DNA from 4 places in the Pseudomonas cavernicola genome. Region 2 is predicted to be linked to each of the others. Evidence: riboswitches for the same ligand, from Rfam matches in the RefSeq annotation. Region 2 holds a riboswitch; each other region holds the start of a gene.
What was found. A riboswitch is a leader RNA that binds a small molecule or an ion and turns the genes downstream of it on or off. The one in region 2 is predicted to bind cobalamin.
Positions count from the first base shown of each region.

Region 1: another riboswitch for cobalamin. It lies ahead of D3879_RS02195 (TonB-dependent receptor domain-containing protein); the one in region 2 lies ahead of cobO (cob(I)yrinic acid a,c-diamide adenosyltransferase).
Region 3: another riboswitch for cobalamin. It lies ahead of cobG (precorrin-3B synthase); the one in region 2 lies ahead of cobO (cob(I)yrinic acid a,c-diamide adenosyltransferase).
Region 4: another riboswitch for cobalamin. It lies ahead of D3879_RS05600 (CbtB domain-containing protein); the one in region 2 lies ahead of cobO (cob(I)yrinic acid a,c-diamide adenosyltransferase).

Region 1 covers NZ_QYUR01000002.1:407,722-412,475, forward strand. Annotated here, with positions in the region: gene D3879_RS02185 (acetyl-CoA carboxylase family protein) at 1-407, shown strand, start outside; gene dxs (1-deoxy-D-xylulose-5-phosphate synthase) at 624-2,543, shown strand; cobalamin riboswitch at 2,797-3,025, shown strand; gene D3879_RS02195 (TonB-dependent receptor domain-containing protein) at 3,140-4,754, shown strand, end outside.
Region 2 covers NZ_QYUR01000002.1:2,559,341-2,564,094, forward strand. Annotated here, with positions in the region: gene cbiB (adenosylcobinamide-phosphate synthase CbiB) at 1-630, opposite strand, end outside; gene bluB (5,6-dimethylbenzimidazole synthase) at 627-1,307, opposite strand; gene D3879_RS12180 (cobyrinic acid a,c-diamide synthase CobB) at 1,321-2,625, opposite strand; gene cobO (cob(I)yrinic acid a,c-diamide adenosyltransferase) at 2,636-3,247, opposite strand; cobalamin riboswitch at 3,538-3,796, opposite strand; tRNA gene D3879_RS12190 (tRNA-Ala) at 4,275-4,350, opposite strand; gene D3879_RS12195 (O-methyltransferase) at 4,480-4,754, opposite strand, start outside.
Region 3 covers NZ_QYUR01000002.1:1,121,141-1,125,894, forward strand. Annotated here, with positions in the region: gene D3879_RS05555 (precorrin-8X methylmutase) at 1-560, opposite strand, end outside; gene cobG (precorrin-3B synthase) at 557-1,930, opposite strand; cobalamin riboswitch at 2,023-2,261, opposite strand; gene cbiE (precorrin-6y C5,15-methyltransferase (decarboxylating) subunit CbiE) at 2,466-3,671, shown strand; gene D3879_RS05570 (cobalt-precorrin-5B (C(1))-methyltransferase) at 3,903-4,754, shown strand, end outside.
Region 4 covers NZ_QYUR01000002.1:1,132,843-1,137,596, forward strand. Annotated here, with positions in the region: gene cobW (cobalamin biosynthesis protein CobW) at 1-873, opposite strand, end outside; cobalamin riboswitch at 994-1,207, opposite strand; cobalamin riboswitch at 1,328-1,573, shown strand; gene D3879_RS05600 (CbtB domain-containing protein) at 1,684-1,869, shown strand; gene D3879_RS05605 (CbtA family protein) at 1,880-2,587, shown strand; gene D3879_RS05610 (cobalamin biosynthesis protein) at 2,685-3,095, shown strand; gene cobM (precorrin-4 C(11)-methyltransferase) at 3,125-3,883, shown strand; gene bufA2 (BufA2 family periplasmic bufferin-type metallophore) at 4,060-4,314, shown strand; gene bufB (MNIO family bufferin maturase) at 4,373-4,754, shown strand, end outside.

The sequences.
Region 1 (4,754 bases), 2.2 Mb from region 2:
TCGTCGCCGCCGCGAGCTTGAGTGTGCCGTTCTTTACCGTGGTGCTGCGCAAGGGCTACGGCCTCGGCGCCCAGGCGATGGCCGCCGGCAGCTTCCACTCGCCGCTGTTCACCATCGCCTGGCCGAGCGGCGAATTCGGTGCCATGGGTCTGGAGGGCGCAGTGCGCCTGGGCTTTGCCAAAGAGCTGGCAGCGCTCGAGGATCTGACGCAGCGGCAACAGCTGTTCGACAAACTGGTCGCCAAGGCTTACCAGAGCGGTAAAGGCATCAACATGGCCAGCTTCCTCGAAATCGACGCGGTGATCGACCCGCTGGACACCCGCAGTTGGCTGCTGCGTGGCCTCAACGCGGCGCCGCGCTCGGCCAAGCGCGAAGGCAAGAAGCGCGCGTTTGTCGATACCTGGTAAGAGCTGGCGCGCGGCGTCCAAGGTCGTCGCGCTCTAGGCCTTTGGCCTGATCACTCGGCCGCTACGTGGGCGGTGGGATTACTAAATTGCACTGAACGACAACTCAGCGTTAGCGCAGTAATCCTCACTCCTCGTCTTAGGGCGACGGCCAACTTGGGTAGCTTGCGGCGATTCGGGTAAACTGCCGCATCTTTTATACCTATAACGATCTGCCTGATGCCCACGACGTTTCACGAGATTCCCCGCGAACGCCCCGTAACGCCTCTGCTCGACCGCGCAGAGATGCCGGCCGGGTTGCGCCGGCTGGGCGAGGCGGAGCTGGAGACGCTCGCCGACGAACTGCGCCAAGAGCTGCTCTACACGGTCGGGCAGACCGGCGGGCATTTCGGTGCCGGCCTCGGCGTGGTCGAGCTGACCATCGCGCTGCACTATGTCTTCGATACCCCGGAAGATCGTCTGGTATGGGATGTCGGCCACCAGGCCTACCCGCACAAGATCCTCACCGGCCGCCGCCAGCAGATGACCACGCTACGCCAGAAGGACGGCATCGCCGCCTTCCCCCGGCGCAGCGAGAGCGAGTACGACACCTTCGGCGTCGGCCACTCCAGCACCTCGATCAGCGCCGCCTTAGGCATGGCCATCGCCGCGCAACTGCAAGGCAGCAAGCGCAAATCGGTGGCAGTGATCGGTGACGGCGCGCTGACCGCGGGCATGGCCTTCGAGGCGCTGAACCATGCCTCGGACGTCAAAGCCAACATGCTGGTGGTGCTCAACGACAACGACATGTCGATCTCGCACAACGTCGGCGGCCTGTCGAACTACCTGGCGAAAATCCTCTCCAGCCGCACCTACGCGAGCATGCGCGAGGGCAGCAAGAAGGTGCTGTCACGCCTGCCCGGCGCCTGGGAAATCGCCCGCAAGACCGAAGAACACGCCAAAGGCATGCTGGTTCCCGGCACCCTGTTCGAGGAACTGGGCTGGAACTACATCGGCCCGATCGACGGCCACGACCTGCCGACCTTGATCACCACGCTGCGCAATATGCGCGACCTGGAAGGCCCGCAGTTCCTCCATGTGATCACCAAAAAGGGCAAAGGCTTCGCCCCGGCCGAGCTGGACCCGATTGGCTATCACGCGATCACCAAGCTGGAGCCGATTAACGCTCCGGCCAGCGCCGCCCTCTCTGTTCCCAAGCAGGCCGCCGGGCCGAAATACTCCAGCGTGTTCGGCCAGTGGCTGTGCGACATGGCCGAGACGGACCCGCGCCTGACCGGCATCACTCCGGCGATGAAGGAAGGCTCTGATCTGGTGGCCTTCAGCGAGCGCTTCCCGCAGCGCTACTTCGACGTCGCGATTGCCGAGCAACACGCCGTGACCCTCGCCGCCGGCATGGCCTGCGAAGGCGCCAAACCGGTGGTGGCGATCTATTCGACCTTCCTCCAGCGCGGTTATGACCAACTGATTCACGATGTGGCGGTGCAGCACCTCGACGTGCTGTTCGCCATCGACCGCGCCGGTCTGGTCGGTGAAGACGGCCCGACCCACGCCGGCAGCTTCGACCTCTCCTACCTGCGCTGCATCCCCGGCATTCTGGTGATGACCCCGAGCGACGAGAACGAACTGCGCAAGATGCTCACCACCGGTTATCTGTTCCAAGGCCCGGCGGCGGTGCGCTACCCGCGCGGCAGCGGCCCGAACGCAGTGATCGAGCAGGCACTCGAACCACTCGAAATCGGCAAGGGCCTGGTGCGGCGGCAAGGCCAGAAAGTCGCCTTGCTGGTGTTCGGCGTACAGCTGGCCGACGCCCTGGTAGTCGGCGCGAACCTGGATGCCACGGTGGTCGACATGCGCTTCGTCAAACCGCTGGATGAGGCGCTGGTACGCCAATTGGCGGCCAGCCACGAGCTGCTGGTGACCATCGAAGAGAACTCGGTGATGGGCGGTGCCGGTGCGGCCGTCAGCGAATTCCTCGCCCGTGAGAACCTGCTGCAGCCGATCCTGCATCTGGGCCTCCCCGACTATTACGTCGAGCACGCCAAACCGGCGGCCATGCTCGCCGAATGCGGCCTGGATGCCGCCGGCATCGAAGCGTCCGTGCGCACCCGCCTGGCGCAACTTGAAGCTGGCTCACGCTAACCCACCGGGCTTTCGCTTGTGCTGGTGACCACCGCGCATTAAGGTGCGCGGCGTTTTAGCAGGCTGCTGAGAAGCGTAGCGAGCGAAGGACAGGCAAGGCGCAACGCAGCGAAGCGGAGTAACAGCCAAAGGCTGGCCCGCTAGGGTGAGCGCAGCGAGTCAATCAGGCGAAGAGGCGCAGTTTACTGTGCGTAAATGAGCATTCTGAGCCTGCTTTCAACGCAGCATATCCGAGCGCAGTAGTTTCTCAACAGCCTGCGAGTTCCGCCGAGGTGCGCCTGATCCTGTCAGGCCTTAAACGGGAAGCCGGTGCGCTCGTATCACGAGCAATCCCGGCGCTGCCCCCGCAACGGTAATCGATCACAGCCTTTGCGCTGCATGCCAGATCAAGATGCCACTGGGATTTTCCTGGGAAGGCGATCGGGCAGGAAAGTTCGCTTTCGGTCGAGAGCCCGGAGACCGGCCCTGGTGGATGTGACTGGTGTTGCGGAGGGCATCATCGTCAAGCGCAGGCGCCAGCTCATCCCGGCCATTCCACGCCTGCGCTTGTCCCTGCCCTCCTCAAAAGTTTTCTAAGTACTTTTGAGGCTTTATTAATGAAGTTGTCCCGTCTCGCCCTGGCTGCGGTGCTCTTACCGCTGACCAGCCAGGCCGAAGAATTCAGCGAACCTGGCGATGCGCTGAAACTCCCGCCGCTGGTGATCACCTCGGGTCGTGTGGCCGAACCACTGAGCAAAGCCACTGCGGCAACCAGCGTCTTCACGCGCGAAGATATCGACCGCCTGCAACCCAGCTCGATCACCGAACTGCTGACCCGCGTGCCCGGCGTACAAGTCGTGCAGAACGGTGGCCGCGGCAGCACTGCCTCAGTTTTGATCCGCGGCACGGGCAATACGCAGAGCCTGGTGCTGGTGGATGGCCAACGCATTGGCTCGGCATCCGATGGCGGCGCCAGCCTGCAATACCTCAGCATTGAGCAGATCGAGCGCGTCGAAGTGGTACGCGGCTCGCGCTCCGCGCTGTACGGTAGCGATGCCATCGGCGGAGTGATCCAGATTTTCACCCGCCGCGGCGAGCAGGGTCTGCAGCCGCGTCTGCATCTGGGCGCCGGTAGCAACAACACTTGGGAGCGCAGCCTGGGGCTTGCCGGTGGCGATCAGCAGACCCGTTTCAGCCTCAACACCAGCCTCGACGAAACCGCCGGCATCGACCGCACAGGGCCCTCCTTCGACTCCGACGCGGATCACGATGCTTACCGCAACAAGGCGCTGAGCTTCAATCTCAGCCATCAGCTCAATGAACAGCTGGAGACCGGGCTCAGCGTACTGGACCAGCGTGGCCGCAGCGAATTCGACAACCCTTTTGGCCGCTTCGACATGGCCACCTTCCAGAGTTTTCCACAGCAGCCCTCCAGCGACTTCACCCTGAGCGCCGCTTCCGGCTTCGTCGATGCCCAGCTCAGTGATGCCTGGAACAGCCGCCTGGAACTCGGCCACAGCGAAAACCGCCAGCAAAGCCAGGACAAGCTGAGCGACGAACACAACGTGTTCAACACCTACCGCGACTCGGCGAGCTGGCTCAACACCCTCCAGTTGAACGACAGCCACAGCCTGCTGCTCGGCGCCGACTGGTATGAGGACCAACTGCACAGCACCACCGCCTTCGACCAGCAAAGCCGCTGGAACCAGGCCGCGTTCATCCAGCACCGTTTCCAGGGCGAGCTTTTCTCCACCGAACTGGGCCTGCGGCATGACCAAAACCAGCAGTTCGGCAGCCAGAACAGCTGGAACACCGCCGTGACCGTGCCGCTGGCTGACTCCGCTATCGACCTGATCGCCTCCTACAGCGAGGGCTTCCGCGCGCCGACCTTCAACGAGCTGTATTGGCCCAACGACGGCAATGGCTACATCGGCAATCCGGATCTCGAACCCGAGCATTCGCGCAACTACGAGGTGCAGCTGCGTGGTGAGCATTGGGATACGCGCTGGAGCCTGGCGGCCTATCGCAACGAGGTACGCGACCTGATCAGCACCGAGCTCTACGACCCGATCAACTACATCTACCGTGCGGTCAACCTCAACACCGCGCGCCTGCAGGGGCTCGAGCTCAGCCTCGAACGCAATGTGCTGGGTTGGCGCGCCTCGGCCAATGCCAGCCTGCTCGACCCACGCGACACGGAAAGCGGACATACCCTACCGCGCCGAGCTCGCC
Region 2 (4,754 bases):
CGCGGCGGCCCAGCCGAAGCGCTCGAAGCGCGCGTTGCGATAACCCCACATGGCGTCCAGGGTATTGCTCAGGCGGTACAGCACCACGCCCGGCGCGCCGAGCAACACGAACCAGAACAGCGCGGCGTAGACCGCATCGCTGCCGTTCTCCAACACCGATTCGGTGGCGGCACGGGCGACGGCCTCGTGATCCAGCTCGGCGGTCTGCCGGCTGACCATGTAACCGACACGCTTGCGCGCCTCCGGCAGATCATCCTGGCGCAGCGCCCGGGCCACCGGCTCGGCATGCTCGGCCAGGCTCTTCAAGCCGATTGCCGCATACAGCGCCAGCACCTCGACCAGCCAACCGACAGTGGGCAGCAGGCTCAACAGATAGGCCATCAGCGTCAGCGGCAACACCGCCAACACCCAGGCCGTGACCCCATGGCTGCGCCAGCCGCGACCGATGTCTTCATGCCTCATCTGGTTGTGCACATCACCTTCTGCCAAAGGGGGAGCGAATGGCCGGTTGAAGCGTCTTTCAAGTGCATCAGCAAGGCGCCCGAAAGCCACCAGCGGGTGCCAGCTTTTCGGCTCGCCCAACACGGCATCCAGCGCCACACCAGCCACACTCAACAGGGCGATGCTCATGTCCGCTCGCCCCGCTGCCGCTCTTCCCACTGCCGCTCTTCCCACTGATTGTCGAACACCAGTTCGGCCAGCGGCCTCGGCGTGGCCCAACCTTCCTGCTGCAACATCGGCACCGGATAAAACTCCGGCACCGGGCCCAGGCAGAGCACCGCCACCGGTTTCGCCCCAGCCGGCAAGTGGAGCAGCGCGGCCAAGGCCTCGGGGTCAAACAACGACACCCAGCCCATGCCCAGGCCCTCCGCACGAGCAGCGAGCCAGAGGTTCTGAATCGCGCAGGCAACCGAAGCCAGGTCCATTTCCGGCAAGGTGCGGCGGCCAAACACATGCGCCTCGCGGCCTTCCATCAGCGCCATCACCAGCAACTCGGCGCAGTCACGCACACCCTCGACCTTGAGCCGCATGAATTCATCCGAGCGCTGCTGCAATGCCTCGGCCGTGCGCACCCGCTCCTCTTCCACCAAGCCATGAATGGCGCTGCGCAAGCCGGCCTGGGTGATGCGGATAAACCGCCAAGGCTGCATCAACCCGACGCTCGGCGCCTGATGCGCCGCTTCCAGCAAACGCGCCAGCAGCTCGGGCGCAACCTGGCCGCCGCTGAAATGGCGCATGTCGCGGCGCTCAGCAATTGCGCGGTACACCGCCGCGCGCTCGGCTTCGCTGAAAGCGTGCTGGCTCATGCAGTCGACTCGCTCATGGTAAGAACAAGGCCGCAGCCGCCCGGGGATTGGACGGCAGATAGAAGTGAATATAGGAAGCGGTCAGCCGGCCGATCCGGTAAACCGCCTCGGCCGTGCGTTTATAAGTCGGGCAGACACCACGAGCCAACGGCTCCAGGGCACAGTCCAGTTCCGAATAGTGGTAGGTGTGGCCACGCAGGCGCCCTTCCGGCAATTCGATTTCCTGCAGCGCCAGCGCCTTCAGGCGTTTGTGCATCAGCGCCTCGCCAGGCAGCAGGCCGAGCAGCTCGCCGCGCTCACCGTCTTTATCGGTCAGCCCCTTGAGCAGGTAGAGCATGCCGCCGCACTCGGCGTGGATCGGTTTGCCGGCGGCGTGATGGGCATGAATCGCCGAGTTCATCGTCTGGTTCGCCGCCAACTGCTGCAGGTGCAACTCGGGGTAGCCACCAGGCAGATAAAGGCTATCCACCTCGGGGATACCGGCATCCTGCAGCGGCGAAAACTGAATCAGTTCGGCGCCCAGCTCACGCAGCAGATCGAGGTTAGCCTGGTAGAGAAAAGCGAACGAAGTATCCCGCGCGACACCGATGCGCACGCCGGCCAATAACGCTTCGATGGGCTGGCTCTCAAACAGCTCGGGAGCGGCAAAACTCACCGGCGCCGGCAAGCCAACGTCGGCACTCGCGGCCAAGGCATCGGCGGCGGCATCCAGACGGGCATCCAGGTCGGCCAGCTCTTCGGCCTGGACCAAGCCCAGATGCCGGCTCGGCAGTTCGATCGCGGCACTGCGCGGCAAGGCGCCGTACCAGTGGATGTGCTTGGGCAGGCAGTCACGCAGGATCTCGCCATGGCGGATGCTGCCGGTGCGGTTGGCCAGCACCCCGGAGAACGGCAGATCCGCCTGGAACGTTGCCATGCCGTGGGCCATGGCACCGAACGTCTGGGCCATGCCCGAACCATCGATCAGCGCCATTACCGGCACGCCGAAATGCCGCGCCAGGTCGGCGGCGGACGGTGTGCCATCGAACAGGCCCATGACCCCTTCGATCAGAATCAAGTCGGCCTCGCCAGCGGCTTCCCAAAGCAGGCGGCGGCTTTCCACCTCGCCGACCATCCACAGATCCAGCTGATAGACTGGCGCGCCGCTGGCGCGGGCGAGGATCATCGGATCGAGAAAGTCCGGCCCGCACTTGAATACCCGTACCCGTTTGCCCTGGCGCGAATGCAAGCGCGCCAGAGCTGCGGTGACAGTGGTCTTGCCCTGGCCGGAAGCCGGTGCGGCAATCAACAGTGCCGGGCATTGGCGTTCGGCGCTCATACAGAAAACCTCAAAACTCCACCCCTTTCTGCGCCTTCACGCCGGACTTGAACGCATGCTTGAGCATGCCCATTTCGGTCACGGTATCCGCCGCCTCGATCAAGCCGGGTGGCGCACCACGGCCGGTGGCGACCACGTGCTGCAACAGCGGACGACCACCGATATCGGCCAGTACGGTTTCCAGCGACAGATAGCCGTGTTTGAGCGCGATATTCAGCTCATCCAGCACCACCAGGCCGATCTCGGGGTCATTCAACAGCTGCTTGGCAACCGCCCAGGCGGCGACGGCTTTGTCGATATCGCGCTGGCGATCCTGCGTGTCCCAGGTGTAGCCCTCGCCCATCACGTGGTAGCTGACTTCCTCGGGGAAGCGGCGGAAGAACCGCTCTTCGCCGGTACTCGCCGCCCCTTTGATGAACTGCACCACGCCGACCTTCATGCCATGGCCCAACGCACGGGCGACCATGCCGAAGGCCGAGCTGCTTTTGCCTTTGCCATTGCCGGTGTGCACCAGCAACAGACCGTATTCGTCTTGCGCCTGGGCGATCTTTTCATCGACCAGGGCCTTTTTGCGCTCCATCCGAGCCTTGTGGCGGGTATCTCTTTCTGCTGACTCGCTCATCGTTTCACCTCAGAACCTTGCTGCACGTTGAAGGCTGCCAAAAACACTGCTGGAAGCGCGAAAGGGGTGTCGAGACAGACTGGCCAGAAAGAATACCGCCCAGTGTGCGGCGGGAAAATTCTCACCACTGCCGAACAGCTAGGCAGCACTGGCGCCAGAAAGGACTTACTCATCGAGACAGTATCTCCACCACTCTCGCCCACACGACTCGGGCTGGGTAAAGCTCGCGGAGAACAGCAGACGCACAGGCGGCACAGCGCAGCCCACACGCCAGACAACGCCCTCCGCGATGCCGTGGACTGCGACAGGCCGGTCTCCGGGCTTACGAGCGGAACACCTTCGAGATGAGGTGTTCGCAAAACCGCACCTTCCCGTGCAGAGCACAGTGGCTATAAAGCGGCTTCTTGACTCGCCTACCGTTGCGGGGGCAGCGCCGGAATTGTTTGCGGCTGTTGATCATTTACTAATCAACGCGCAGAACGCACCGGCTTCCCTGTTTCACCCCCTCGGCGCTAAGACTGGGGGGGCACCTGAAGCAAGGCAGGCAGGGTAGAGGGTTGGGGATGGAGCGTCAACGCGACCTTAGGGCTGGTGTGGCCAGGCTGCAACTGAACTCTGCAGCGGTGCCGCCAAACTGCGCACTTTGCCCCGCCGGTGGTGACCGCCAAAGACCTTATCCAGCCTTCAGATGCTCCGGCTAGCGCCCCAAGCGGTTGGTTCATTATTCCAAGGAAATATTGAACGAAGCGTCATGCCCGCGCAGGCGGGCATCCAGAAAGGCCGTGGCCTCCTGGGTTATTCACTACGTTCACCCCTCCGAGGCCGCCCTCTGGGCGTTCAACGCACTGCGTGCTTTTGTCCCGCCATCGCGGGAACGACAGTTACTCATTTATCCCGAACCTCCTTAAGTAATTGAATTAACCAAACAGGCCGCCAGGTACTGGTGAAGTACTGCTTTGGGACTCCAAAGTTCTGACCTGTTGAAGTCCAGGAAAAGGCCGGCCCAATGGGTTCCGGCCTTTGGATTTGGTGGACCGAAGGAGGATCGAACTCCCGACCTCCACGTTGCGAACGTGGCGCTCTCCCAGCTGAGCTATCGGCCCTAAGACGGGCTGAATATAGCTCACCGGCTGCGGGTCGGCGCTGGCAGGCGGACGCGGTCAAGCCTGTTCGAGCACATCGTTGGAAAAAGCTGCTGAGGCGAACTCATGCGCCCACGCCCAGCACTGCTATCAGCGTTTACGGCAGATGGTCAGGCCATCGCCGATGGGCAACAGAGACAAATCCACACGCTGATCATTTTTCAGGCGACGGTTGAGGGCTTGGATGGCGCGGGTGTCAGCGCTGTCGGGGTTGGCCTCCAGCACTCGCCCACTCCACAGGGTGTTGTCGAACAGGATCAAACCGCCAGGCCGGGCCAGCACCAGGGCATGTTCCAGATAAACCGGGTAATTGGCCTTGTCGGCGTCGATAAAGATCAGGTCGAAGGTTTCGCTCCGCCCCTCTC
Region 3 (4,754 bases), 1.4 Mb from region 2:
CGGACTATGACGTAGGGCACGCCACGGCTGTCGGCGGCGAGCATTTCTTTGGACTCAGCAGCGCCGACGAAACCCACCGGGAAGCCGAGGATCAGCGCCGGTTTCGGTGCGCCGGCGTCGAGCATCTCCAGCAGGTAGAAGAGCGCGGTGGGGGCATTGCCGATCACTACCACACTGCCTTCCAGGTGTTCGCGCCAGTGCTCCAGCGCGACCGCAGAGCGGGTGTTGCCGAGTTCGCGGGCCAGGTCGACCACCCCTTCGTCATTGAGGGTGCAGATCACCTTGTTGTTCGCCGGCAAGCGCGCGCGGGTCACGCCCTCGGCGACCATTCGCGCATCGCAGAGGATCGGCGCGCCGGCCGCCAGCGCTTTGCGCCCGGCGCTACCGGCACCCGGCGAGAAGCGCAGGTCTTCGACCACATCGACCATGCCGCAGGCATGGATCACCCGCACCGCAAGTTTTTCCAGGTCGGCGGGGATGCCCTGCAACTTGGCTTCGGCGCGGATGATGGAAAAGGACTGGCGGTAGATTTCCTGGCCATCGCGGATGTAATCAATCATCGGTCGGTTTCCATGGGGTCGGGCAGCGCGGCCAGCAGGTCGCCGGCCTCGGCAATTGTCAGGTGGCGCGCCAGCGGTCGGCCGAAGCCAGACACCGCAGCGGCGCGTTGGTAAAGGTCATAACGCCCGTCGGCGACGGCCAGCAGGGTCAGCGGTGAGTCATGGGCGGCGGCGCAGGAGCGCAGGCAGCCACTCAAGTGCAGGCCGGGCAGGGGCGCGCTGCCGGCCAGGCGAGTAGCCAGGGTCAGGGCATCCGCCTTGGTCGCGGCCAGACCTTTGCCGCAGCCGGCCGAGCCGCTGCAGGCGATGATGCGGGCCAGCGGCTGCAGGGGATCGCAGACCAGGCCGCGCTCGTCCAAGGCGTGCAACAGCGCCGGCCCATCGGCCTGGCGGATGTTCGGCAGCGACAGGCTTTGCCAGGGCGTCAGGCGCAGGCTGGCGTCACCGAACTGCTGCGCCAGCCGCGCCAGTTCAATCAGTTGCCGCGCGTGCAGACGGCCGAGCGGTGGTGCTGCGCCGACTTGCACCAGTCCTGGCTGCAGCTGCGGTTGCACACCCAGGTGCGCCCAGGCCTCAGCGGCCGGGCGCCGCCAGTGGCGCAGCGCTTCGCCCTGCCGCAAGGGGAAGTCCAGCCGGGCCTGTAGACGCTGGAGGAAGTCTTCCGCCGGCAGTTCCGTCAGCAGGTGGCGCATGCGGCTGTGCTCGGGGCCGGCCAGTTCGAGGAACAGCTCCAGGCACGCCAATACCAGCGCCGGTACTTGCTCAAGAGTTACGGTGGCGAGGGCCATTTCCGGGCTGCCGGGCAATGGTGGGCAGCCGGCCAGGCCGAAGGCGAACAGCGGCTGGCTGCCGCCCGGCATGGCACTCAGCCACAAGTCGTGAGGGTGTTCGAGCATGGCCAGGCGTTCACCGCCATCCAGCAGCAGGGCGAACTTGGCCGACAGCCGATGCAACGAGGCGTTGTCCTGCAACGTAGCCAGCAACCGGTCGGCCAGGGGGCTGACATCCAGCAGGGCGGCCGGGTCTATGCCGGCGGCGGGGCTGACCATCAGGTTGCGCACATCATCGGCACCTGGGCTGCTGGGGCCGAGGCCGGCAGCCAGCAGGCGGGCGATCAAGGCGGCTTCCTGGCCGGCGCGCACCCCGCGAATCTGCAGATTGGCGCGGTTGGTCACCTCGATCACGCCGCTGCCATGCTCCTCTGCGGCAGCCGCCACGGCCAGGGCCTGGCTGGCCTGCAAGCGGCCGGCCGGCAGTTTGATCCGGCAGATGCCGCCGTCGCGAGCCTGCACGATGCGCAGCAGTCCAGGGCACGCCGAAGGGCGTGGCTGGCTGGGCTGTTGGTGAGGCTGCTGTGCAGTGTCGTTCAAAAGGTCACCTGATCGGCTGTCGCGGTGACCGGGCGAGCGCTCCCCGCAAGGAACTCTCCACGACATCGGCACACCCCGTCCGATGCTTGCACACGCGACCAAGTTCGGCGGCAGGTCTCCTGGCTGGCAGTTGCAAGCCCTGTGGATAACACCTTAGCTGGGTTTATCCACAGGGCTCTACGTTTAGCGCGGCCTTCCCGGTGTGAACCAGTGGCGGGGGGCGCTCGAACTCGCTGCATACAGTTGCGGGGGCAGCCACGGTATTTTCCGTGTTCCCTCTTCGGCCTATCGATCTGTTTACGATCTGCTGCGCGTCGGCCATACGGCGTTGAAATCGTCTTCAGAATGCTCATTGACTACAGTCAACTCCGCTTCTTCAGCCAATTTCGCCTTGTCTGGCCTTAGCTCGCGAGATCTCTTACATCACTTTGGGCACCGACGAACGCGCTATTATGCCTGCTTTGCCCGGCCCCAGGAAAAGCCTCCTCGTCGGATGCTCGCGGGGTGTGTAGCGAATGCCAGTGAGGAGTTGCGGATGTCGCCTTGGCTGACAGTGGTGGGGATCGGGGAAGACGGCTTCAGCGGGCTCGGCAAACCGGCCCGGCGGGCGCTGTTAGAGGCCTCAGTGGTGTTCGGTGGGCAGCGCCAGCTGGATCTGCTGCCGGCTTGCCTGCGCGGGCAACGCCAGGCCTGGCCGAGCCCCTTCGCCTTGACGCCAGTGTTGGAAGCGCGCGGCACGCCGGTCTGCGTGCTGGCCAGCGGCGATCCCATGCTGTTCGGCGTCGGCGCCAGCCTGGCGCGGCAATTGCCGGCCGATGAGTTGCGGGTACTGCCGGCGCCGTCGTCCTTCTCCCTGGCCGCCGCGCGGCTCGGTTGGCCTTTGCAGGAGGTGGCCTGTCTGTCGGTGGTTGCCCGTCCGCTGGCCGCCCTGCACACGCAGATCCACCCCGGCGCGCGCCTGCTGGTGCTGAGCAACGACGGCAGCAGCCCCGCCGCCATCGCCGCGCTGCTCGATGAACGCGGTTTCGGCGCCAGCCGCCTGCGGGCGTTCGAGCACCTGGGCGGCCCGCTGGAGCGTTGCATCGATGGCACGGCGCAGGCCTGGAGCCTGGCCCGCACGGCGGCGCTCAATCTGGTGGCGGTCGACTGTCTGGCTACGCCGACGGCACGCCGCCTGCCGCTGACTCCGGGCCTGGCGGATGCAGCTTTCGCCCATGACGGCCAACTGACCAAACGCGATGTCCGCGCCATCACCCTGGCGCGTCTGGCCCCGGCGCCGGGCGAACTGCTCTGGGATGTCGGCGCCGGTTGCGGCTCCATTGGCATCGAGTGGATGCGGGCTCATCCCAGCTGTCGCGCCATCGCCATCGAGGCCAATGCCGGGCGCCAAGCCTTGATCGCGCAGAACCGCGATGCGCTTGGCGTACCTGGGCTGCAACTGGTCGCCGGCAGCGCGCCCGAGGCTTTGAATGGCTTACCGCCGGCCGATGCGATCTTCATCGGCGGTGGCGTCACGGTGCCCGGTATGCTGGAGAGCTGCTGGGCCCAGCTGCGCCCCGGCGGCCGGCTGGTGGCGAATGCGGTGACCCTGCAGAGCGAAGCGACCCTGGTGGCTTGGCGGGCGGCCCATGGCGGCGAGTTGACCCGCATCACCGTGGCCCAGGCTCAGCCCCTCGGCGATTTCGATACCTGGCGCGCGGCATTGCCGATTACCCTTCTGGAAGCGATCAAGCCTGCATAGGTAGGCCCAGCGGTCATGCAGGAGAATACGAATGTAGGTTGGTGCTGAGCCGAAGGCGATGCCCAACAACCGGCCTGCAAGGCCGGGCTTGTGTGTGCGGGACCGAGCACCGGGGGAGTTGCGTGGCGACTCCATGTTGGGCATCGCTGCGCTCAGCACCAACCTACAATGTTGTGCCCTGATAACGACGTGGAGCCACTCACCTCCACCCACGGAACGACGAACTCTTGCATGCGCGACGAGACCCCTGAACAGCCGGCGCCCCTGCGTAGCGGCTACACCACCGGCAGTTGTGCCACGGCCACCAGCCTGGCCGCCGCGCGACTGCTGCTCGCTGGTTCGGCCAGCGATGCGGTGGAAATCGTCCTGCCCAAGGGCAAGCAGGTGCTGATGCGTTTGGAGTTCTGCCGCCTGTTCGAGGAGGGTGCCGAAGCGGGCACCCTGAAAGATGCCGGCGACGACCCGGATGTGACCCATGGCGCCCTGGTCTTTGCCCGCGTGCGGCTGAGCGCCGAGCCTGGCGTGCGTTTCCATGCCGGGCCGGGTGTCGGCACGGTCACCAAACCCGGCCTGACCCTGGCGGTGGGCGAGCCGGCGATCAACCCGGTGCCACGGCAGATGATGACCGCCCACCTGACCCAGCTCGCCGCCGAGCACGCTTACGCCGGCGGTTTCGAGGTGGCGATCGGTGTCGAGAACGGCGAGGCATTGGCGCTGAAAACCATGAACCCACGACTGGGCATCCTCGGCGGGCTGTCCATCCTCGGCACCAGCGGCATCGTCCGCCCGTTCTCCTGCGCCGCCTATATCGCCTCGATCAACCAGGGCATCGACGTCGCCCGCGCCAACGGTTTCCAGCATCTGGCCGCCTGCACCGGCAACGCCAGCGAAGACACCATGCGCGCTTACTACAACCTGCCGGACACGGCCCTGGTCGAGATGGGCGACTTCGTCGGCGCGGTACTCAAGCATCTGCGCAAGGCGCCGGTGGAAAAGCTCAGCCTGTGCGGCGGCTTCGGCAAGATCAGCAAACTTGCTGCCGGGCACATGGACCTGCACAGCCGTCACTCCAGCATCAACCTG
Region 4 (4,754 bases), 1.4 Mb from region 2:
GCCCTTGATGCGCAGAACGCCATGGCGCTCGACCAGGCCATTGAGGGCGGTCAGCAGCAGCGCTTCTTCCACTTCCGGCAGCTCGACGGCGAAGGAGTCGAACTCGTCGTGGTCGTGCTCTTCGTGGTCTTCCAGATCGTGGTGGGTCTTGCGGCCGTCGATGTGCAGCTCGGTTTCCGAATTCAAGCCCAGCAGGATCGAGATCGGCAGCTCGCCACCGCGCGCTTCGATGACTTTCACCGCCGCCGGCAATTCTTCCGCCACTTCTGCACGGACGGCGGCCAGCGCTTCAGGGCTGAGCAGGTCGGCTTTGTTGAGGATGACCAGGTCGGCGCTGGCCAGTTGGTCGGCGAACAACTCGTGCAGCGGCGATTCGTGGTCGAGGTTCGGGTCTTCACGGCGCTGGGCGTCGACCTGATCCGGGAAGGCGGCGAAGGTGCCGGCGGCCACGGCTGGGCTGTCGACCACGGTGATGACCGCGTCGACGGTGCAGGCGTTGCGGATTTCCGGCCAATTGAAGGCTTGCACCAGTGGTTTGGGCAACGCCAGGCCGGAGGTCTCGATGAGAATCTGGTCGAGGTCGCCACGCCGCGCCACCAGTTCACGCATGACCGGGAAGAACTCTTCCTGCACGGTGCAGCACAGGCAGCCGTTGGCCAGCTCGAACACCCGGCCGACGGCTTCTTCTTCACTGCAGCCGATCGAGCATTGCTTGAGGATTTCGCCGTCGATGCCGAGTTCGCCGAACTCGTTGACGATCACCGCGATGCGTCGCCCTTCGGCGTTGTTGAGCATGTGTCGCAGCAGGGTGGTTTTACCGGCGCCGAGAAAGCCGGTAACGATGGTGACGGGAAGTTTGGCCAAGGTTTTCATGCGTCGCGCAGCCCTGTTCAGATCGAAGCGAAATCGGATCGGCGGGCATGCGGGACGAGCGTAGCGGAGCACCAGGGCCCGCATTGCGAGTTCGCCACCGGATCACCCCGCCCGGTTGTCGTAAAAAGCAGCTCGAAGGCAGGTCTCCTGGCTCACGACCTGGCCCGCTCTCCTAATCAGGGGCCCCTCTCTTCGCCTTCCCGCGTACAGCAGTGGCATTGGAAGAGATCAAGTCGCTTACAGTTGCGGGGGCAGCCACGGCGTTCAACCGCGTTCCCTCTTAGCTCTGGCGCTAGCAAGCTCTGCCCAGAGAACCTCGAAGCGGCAAGGCTACGCAGTGCGTGGAGATGGGTCAATTCAGGTTGTGGGAAACAAGCGCCTATGGGGAGCTATCCCCAGGCCTACTGCATGCAGCGGTGCGCCGAAGTTGACGCTCTACCGGTGTTCGTGATGTTCTAGAAAGGCTGTTTCAGGTGTCTTGCGCGGTCGTGCGCAAGGTGAAACGGGAAGTCGGTGCGCCCCTTGGGGCTAGTCCGACGCTGCCCCCGCAACGGTAAGCGAATGGTGGGATCGAAAAACCACTGTGCTACGAGTCATTAACAGGCTCTTGGGCATGGGAAGGTGAATCCCACAACACTGTGGATGTTCGCATCCAGCAGTCATCGCAAGCCCGGAGACCGGCCTGAAATCATTACAGTTTGGCAAACCCGCGGTGGGCGGGCGCAAGCCGGAAGCTCGAGTGCATTCGCAGTCGACTCCTCGTGCGTTCCCTTCTGCTACGTTTTCATTTCCAGTTCAGAGGGAACGGTCATGTCCACTAGCACCCTGACACATTCTGTCGAGGCCAGCGCCTCGCTATCGCAACGCCTGATCCTGGCCATCGGTGCCGGCCTGTTGGGCGCACTGCTGGTCTATTTTGCCGGCTTCTCGCAGATCGATGCCGTACACAACGCGGCGCACGATACCCGACACAGCTCCGCATTCCCGTGCCACTGAGAGGCTTGCCATGATCAAGCGCATCGCTCAGACGGCCGGCTTCAGCGGGCTGTTGGCGGCACTTTTACTGACTCTGTTGCAGAGTTTTTGGGTCGCACCGCTGATTCTTGAAGGGGAAACCTACGAGAACAGTGCACCGGCCACCGAACAGCCCAGCGAACATACGCATGAGGCCGGCGTTGCCGCCCATGAGCACAGCGCCGAGGCCTGGGCGCCGGAAGATGGCTGGCAGCGCGTGCTGTCCACCACCGGCGGTAATCTGGTGGTGGCGGTGGGCTTCGCGCTGATGCTGGCCGGCCTGTACAGCCTGCGGACGCCGGGCCGGAGCTGGGAAGGCTTGCTCTGGGGCCTGGGCGGTTTCGCGACCTTCAGCCTGGCGCCTTCGCTGGGCTTGCCGCCGGAATTGCCGGGGACTGCCGCCGCCGATCTGACACTGCGCCAGTACTGGTGGGTGGGTACCGCCACGGCTACGGCGGTAGGTCTGGCGCTGATCGTCTTCGGTCGGCATTGGGCGCTGCGCATCGTTGGTTTGGTGTTGCTGCTGGTGCCGCATGTGATCGGTGCGCCGCAGCCCGAGGTGCATGCGAGCCTGGCGCCAGAGGCCCTGGAGCACCAGTTCATCTGGGCCTCGCTGATTACCAATGCGTTGTTCTGGTCGGCGCTGGGGTTGCTTTCGGCCTGGCTGTATCGCCATTTCGCCGGTTCGAACGCGGCGTGACCAACCGCCCCGGCCCTCGGCCGGTTGCCTGCGAACCCGTTGACGGCGTTGCCATCAGCGGGTTTTTCGCTTTTGCTCAAGCCGCGGCGCCGCTGCTATGACGGTCGCCCCGCTGTATATCGCCGGCCTGGGCTGCCGGCGTGGCTGTTCGGAAGCCGTGCTGCGCGAACTGCTGGAGCAGACGCTGCCTGCCTATGGTTTGCACCTGGTGGACTTGAGCGGGCTCGCCAGTATCGAGCAGAAGCGCACCGAGCCTGGCTTGCTGGCCTTGGCGCAAACGCTGGGGCTGCCGCTGGAGTTTTTCTCTGCCGCACAATTGGCAGCGTTCGACAGCCGGCTGACGCAACATTCCGCCATCGCCTTGCGCGCCATCGGCAGCGCCGGGGTGGCCGAAGCCTGTGCCTTGGCACAGGTTGAGGCGTTGAGCGGCAGTCGGGCCGAACTGTTGATCAGCAAACACAGCAATGCCAGCGCCAGCTTCGCCCTGGCCAGCGTTCGGCGCGCATAAGTGCTTACTTCACGATTCAGGAGAGACCCATGACGGTCTATTTCATCGGCGCCGGCCCAGGCGATCCGGAACTGATCACGGTCAAGGGTCAGCGCTTGATCCGTTCGTGTCCGGTGATTCTCTATGCCGGTTCGCTGGTGCCCGAGGCGGTGCTCGAAGGCCATCGCGCGGGGCTGGTGGTGAATACCGCCGAACTGCATCTGGAGGAAATCATCGCGCTGATCAAAACGGCGCATGAGCAGGGCCAGGATATCGCCCGCGTGCACTCCGGCGACCCGTCGCTGTATGGCGCGATCGGCGAGCAGATTCGCCTGCTGCGCAAACTGCAGATTCCGTTCGAGATCATCCCGGGCGTCACTGCCACCGCCGCCTGTGCGGCGCTGCTGGAAAGCGAGCTGACCCTGCCGGGGATCTCGCAAACTCTGATCCTCACCCGCTACGCGAGCAAAACCGCGATGCCGGCCGGTGAACAGTTGCCGGACTTGGCGCGCCATGGCGCGACCATGGCGATTCACCTGGGCATCAGCCATTTGCACAAGATCGTCGCCGAGCTGCTGCCGCACTATGGCGCCGACTGCCCGGTGGCGGTGATTCACCGTGCCAGCTGGCCGGATCAGGACTGGGTCAGCGGCACCCTGGCCGACATCCAGCCCAAGGTGCAGGCCAAAGGTTTTCAGCGCACGGCGTTGATCCTGGTCGGCCGGGTGCTGGCGGCCGAGGACTTCGCTGACTCGAATCTTTACCGCGAAGGTCACGAGCACCTTTATCGGCCGGCGGACAAGGCCTGACGGCAGATAAAGGGCTGAGGCTCTTTAGGTTTTGCATTTTTCCAATGCGCGCAAACGCAGGCATAGGGATTATTTTCGTCTGGCTGTAACGCCAGAAACTGTCTTCACTCTATCAATGTGTCGGGCCTGATCCAGCCGTCCACGGCCGACGTCCCCCATCACATGAGGATAACAAGATGACCATCAAGACTGCCGCTGCTGGCGCCGCCCTGGCCCTGGCGGCCGCTGGACTGTTCGCCAGCATCCCGACCCAATCCTTCGCCGAGGAAGCCCAGTCGGTGCACTGTTACGGCGTCAACGCCTGCAAAGGGAAAAATGACTGCAAGACCACGAAAAACGCCTGCAAAGGGCAGGGCTCCTGCAAGGGACAAGGCTTCAAGAGCATGACCCTGGCTGAGTGCAACAACGCCGGCGGCAAAGTCGGTCCGTAAGTGCGCCCGGGGTGGCCGATTGGCGGCCACCCCGACCCCTTAGGCGAAGGAGCCCGGCATGTCTTCAGCTACTCCCTGCCTCGGCTACGGCCTGGGGCTGCGCAGCACCTACTACAACGAGATACTCGAGCAGCGCCCGGCGGTGGACTGGTTCGAAGTCGTCTCGGAAAACTATCTGGTCGAGGGCGGTAAGGCGCTGTACTACCTGGACGCCATCGGCGAGCACTACCCGCTGGTGATGCACGGCGTGTCGCTGTCCATCGGTGGCCCGCATCCGCTCGATCGCGACTACCTGCAGCAGCTCAAGCGTCTCGCCGAACGGGTGCAGCCGGAGTGGATCTCCGACCACCTGTGTTGGAGCCGCGGTAACGCCCATCAACTGCACGACCTGCTGCCGCTGCCTTACACCGAAGAAAGCCTGCAGCATGTGGCTGCCCGTG